Regions from separate parts of the Paraburkholderia sp. FW306-02-B genome, predicted to be linked through region 1. Evidence: riboswitches for the same ligand, from Rfam matches in the RefSeq annotation. Region 1 holds a riboswitch; the other holds the start of a gene.

Region 1 (2,185 bases):
AACTCGACGTCGCCCGCCTTGAAAAGCACGCGGCCGCGCCCGGCGCCGACGCCAGGTTGCAAAACATGCTCGACGACGTCCTGGAGCGCGCCGTCATCGTCGACTCGCGCGACATTCCGGCGAATGTCGTCACGATGAATTCGCAAGCTACGCTAGTCGACGAAACCAGCGGCGAGCACATGACCTGGACGGTCGTCTATCCGCCCAACGCGGACTTCGCGCAGGGCCGCCTGAACGTGTTTTCGCCGGTCGGCCTCGCTTTGCTCGGCGCCAAACGCGGCGAACGCATCCGCTTCACGCCGCCAAGCGGTACGGAAAAAGTGCTGAAGCTCGAACAGATCCTGTTTCAACCCGAAGCCGCCGACGATTTCACGCTGTAAGCCACAAACTCAAACAAACACGAACGCGCTTTCGCGGCGCGCCGCTGTTGCACCGCCGCTGTTGCACCGCCGCTGTTGCACCGCCGCTGTTGCACCGCATCAAGCCTGGCAGCCCAATCAACATAAGAATAGTCCGCAACTGACCGGTGTTATATCCGCCACTCATAATTTCAGGACGGGTTGCCAAGCAGCGTCCGGCCGGTGTATCGTGTGCGCTGCTAACGCGGGGGTCCTGCGTCGCACGGAGGTTGGAGGTCCGTGTTGCGTGGGTGAGAAATACCCTTTGAACCTGATCTGGATAATGCCAGCGCAGGGAAGCGTACGGATTTCGCACCCAGGTCTACCGTTTCATCCCTCGCGAATCCGACAACTTCCATCTCGTCTCCTGCTTAGCGGCCCCACATTGCTTTGCATGGGACCAGAGCAAGATGCTAAAGCGTCAACTCTGGTCGACACAGGAGATATGCATGAACGCCAATCCGAAGTTTCTTTCCGCCGACGCTCACGTCGATGAAGCCGCTGTCGCCCCCCTGCCGAATTCCCGCAAGGTCTACGTGAGCGGCTCGCGCCCCGATATCCGCGTGCCGATGCGCGAAATCTCCCAGGCCGATACGCCGGATAGCTTCGGCGGCGAGAAGAACCCGCCGGTCTTCGTCTACGATACGTCGGGCCCCTACTCCGATCCGGACGCAAAGATCGACATTCGCGCAGGTCTGCCGGCGCTGCGCCAGCGCTGGATCGAAGAACGCGGCGACACCGAAGCGCTAACCGGCCTCACGAGCGACTTCAGCCGCGAACGCGCCGCCGATACCGCCACCGCCGATCTGCGCTTCCAGGGCCTGCACCGCACGCCGCGCCGCGCCATCGCCGGCAAGAACGTCTCGCAGATGCACTACGCGCGTCGCGGCATCATCACGCCGGAAATGGAATACATCGCGATTCGCGAGAACCAGCAGCGCGCCGCGTATCTGGAAAGCCTGAAGACAAGCGGCCCGAACGGCGAAAAACTCGCGGCAATGATGGGCCGCCAGCATCCGGGCCAGGCGTTCGGCGCGAGCGCGTTCGGTCCGAACGGCCTCACGGAAATCACGCCTGAATTCGTGCGCGAAGAAGTCGCGCGCGGCCGCGCGATCATCCCGAACAACATCAACCACCCGGAAAGCGAGCCGATGATCATCGGCCGCAACTTCCTCGTGAAGGTGAATGCGAACATCGGCAACTCGGCGGTGACTTCGTCGATTGGCGAAGAAGTCGACAAGATGACCTGGGCGATCCGCTGGGGCGGCGACACGGTGATGGATCTCTCGACCGGCAAGCACATCCACGAAACGCGCGAATGGATCATCCGCAACAGCCCGGTGCCGATCGGCACGGTGCCGATCTATCAGGCGCTCGAAAAGGTCAACGGCCGCGCGGAAGACCTGACGTGGGAAATTTTCCGCGACACGCTGATCGAACAGGCCGAACAAGGCGTCGACTACTTCACGATCCACGCGGGCGTGCGTCTGCAATACGTGCCGCTGACGGCAAAACGCATGACCGGCATCGTGTCGCGCGGCGGCTCGATCATGGCCAAGTGGTGCCTCGCGCACCACAAGGAAAGCTTCCTGTACGAGCACTTCGAAGACATCTGCGAAATCATGAAGGCGTATGACGTGGCCTTCTCGCTCGGCGACGGTCTGCGTCCCGGCTCGATCTACGATGCGAACGACGAAGCGCAACTCGGCGAGCTGAAAACGCTCGGCGAGCTCACGCAGATCGCGTGGAAGCACGACGTGCAGACGATGATCGAAGGCCCGGGCCAC
Region 2 (2,185 bases), 980 kb from region 1:
ACCGGCGACATGTCCTCGCCTTCCACCTCGGTTGCGCCGATCACGTAGAGATCGTCCTGCTTCGGCGCGATATAGAGCGGATAGCGCGGATGCAACAGGCGCACCGGCCGCGTCAGGTTGATACCGGGCGCATGCACGCGCGCGACTTCACCGCGAATGCCGCGCAATGTAGGCAGAACCGCCTTCGCGCCGAGACCGCGACAATCGATCGTGACGCGCGCGGGCGGCAACGCATGATCGTCGACAGCCGTGTTCCAATGCGTTTCGACGCCGCGCTCGGCAAGGCCCGCGGCCAGCGCGGACAATACCTGGCGGTTATCCAGTTGCCCTTCGCGCGGCAGCAGCCAGCCCTGATTGAAGCGGCCCGCCAACGCGGGTTCGGCGGCGCCGACCTGCGCGCCGGCGAGCGTCACAAAGCCGCCGTCGAGCAGTTCGGCAGGCGCGTTCGAGCGCACCCGGCGTTCGAACAGCGGCGCTTCGGTGCGGTCGGCATGATGCCATACGACCAGCGTGCCGTTGCGCTGGAAAAACACCGGCTCGGGCAATTCGGCCAGCACACGCGGCCAGCTTTCGAGCGAGCTCGCGCCCAGCCGCGTAATCAGCAACTCGGCGCTGGCGGCCTCGGCAAGCGGCGCCAACATCGCCGCGGCGACCCACGCGGCGGCTTGCGAACCGGCCGCGTCGCCGCGCTCATAGAGCGCCACGCGATACCCTTGCCCGGCAAGACGCCACGCGACGAGGCGTCCGCACAGGCCGCCGCCGAGCACCGCGAAATCGGGTTGAGCAGGACGGTTCATCGTGCGCACTCCCGATCACCGCAACGGCAAGCCAAGCTAAAGCAGCGCGGCACGCCGACGGCAGCGTGGCGAAGAGCAAAACTCATGTCTGAAGAATAGGCGGTCATCGAGTCCTTTCCGTACGGCAACAAGCGCACGTACCCAGGACGAAACCGGCGGGTAAGGCCGGCCGGGCAACACGCGCGCCCAAATGACGGACGCCGCCCGGCGGGGAATGGAAGACTGGCTGCTTCCGGAAACTTCCCGCGCCGGTATTACCCGGATCGGGTGCAAAGGGTCTCTCTCAGCCTCGCTGCCGCTGCGTGGACATCCACGCTGCCGGTGTGCGAAGCACCCCTGTTTCGTCGAAGGTCATTAGACCATAAAAGGCGCGACGCCCGCAAACCAGCGGGACACGCGGTCGCCCGCAGTTGATCCAGCACCATCCTATCGATTCATCAATACGGCCGTGCGCGCCGCTCTGGCACAATGCCGAGACCGGATGCCGCAGGAGCCTGGCGTCGGCGGCACGCTTCGCCGCCAGCGCGACGGCGGCATCGAGGCGAGTCCTTCATGCGGAAATTAATTTTCGCTTAAGGGGGCCACGCCAGAATCGGACGCTCACTCGGGCGTGCGTTCGTCGAGCACGACGCCCGGGCATGCGCCGCAAACCCGCCGTGGATCAACCCGATACAGGTCTGCTCCACATGGGCCAGCACTACATCAGGATGCTCATGACACCGAATACCTCTGCCAGCCCCGTGCTGCCGCCGGACGACAAAGTCTCCGCCTGGAGCCTGATCAAACCTTACTGGGTCTCCGAAGAACGAAAAACGGCGTGGGGCTTGCTCGTCGCGATCATCGTGATGAATCTGCTCGTCGTGTGGATCAACGTGCGCCTGAACCGCTGGAGCGCCGACTTCTACAACGCGCTGCAAACCAAGAACGTGCACGATTTCCCGCACCTGTTGATGGTGTTCTCGGGGCTCGCGTTCGCCTTCATCATCCTCGCGGTGTACGGCCGCTATCTGCGGCAGATGCTCGGCTTCCGCTGGCGCCAGTGGCTGACCACGCGCTATCTGAACGAATGGCTGCACGACAGCGCCTTCTACCGGATCGAACGCGACCGGCTCGCCGACAACCCCGACCAGCGGATCAGCGACGATCTGCAATCGTTCGCCACCACCACGCTGTCGTTGACGCTCGATCTGCTGTCAACGGTCGTCACGCTGGTGTCGTTCATCACGATTCTGTGGTCGCTCGCCGGTGCGCTAACCGTCTCGCTCGGCGGCATGCCGGTGCAGATTCCCGGCTACATGGTGTGGGCCGCGGCGCTCTACGCGGTGGCCGGTTCGCTGATCATCCAGAAGGTCGGCCATCCGCTCGTGCCGATCAATTACCAGGCACAG

What was found. Region 1 has a riboswitch for thiamine pyrophosphate ahead of thiC (phosphomethylpyrimidine synthase ThiC). Riboswitches for the same ligand answer to the same signal wherever they lie in the genome.
Region 2: another riboswitch for thiamine pyrophosphate. It lies ahead of AC3WOG_RS18945 (FAD-dependent oxidoreductase); the one in region 1 lies ahead of thiC (phosphomethylpyrimidine synthase ThiC).

Annotation. Positions count from the first base shown of each region.
Region 1 is NZ_JBYSXZ010000001.1:3,244,443-3,246,627, forward strand. It holds gene AC3WOG_RS14325 (GreA/GreB family elongation factor) at 1-380, shown strand, start outside; TPP riboswitch at 596-714, shown strand; gene thiC (phosphomethylpyrimidine synthase ThiC) at 848-2,185, shown strand, end outside.
Region 2 is NZ_JBYSXZ010000001.1:4,228,624-4,230,808, forward strand. It holds gene AC3WOG_RS18945 (FAD-dependent oxidoreductase) at 1-797, opposite strand, end outside; TPP riboswitch at 1,021-1,145, opposite strand; gene AC3WOG_RS18950 (ABC transporter ATP-binding protein/permease) at 1,511-2,185, shown strand, end outside.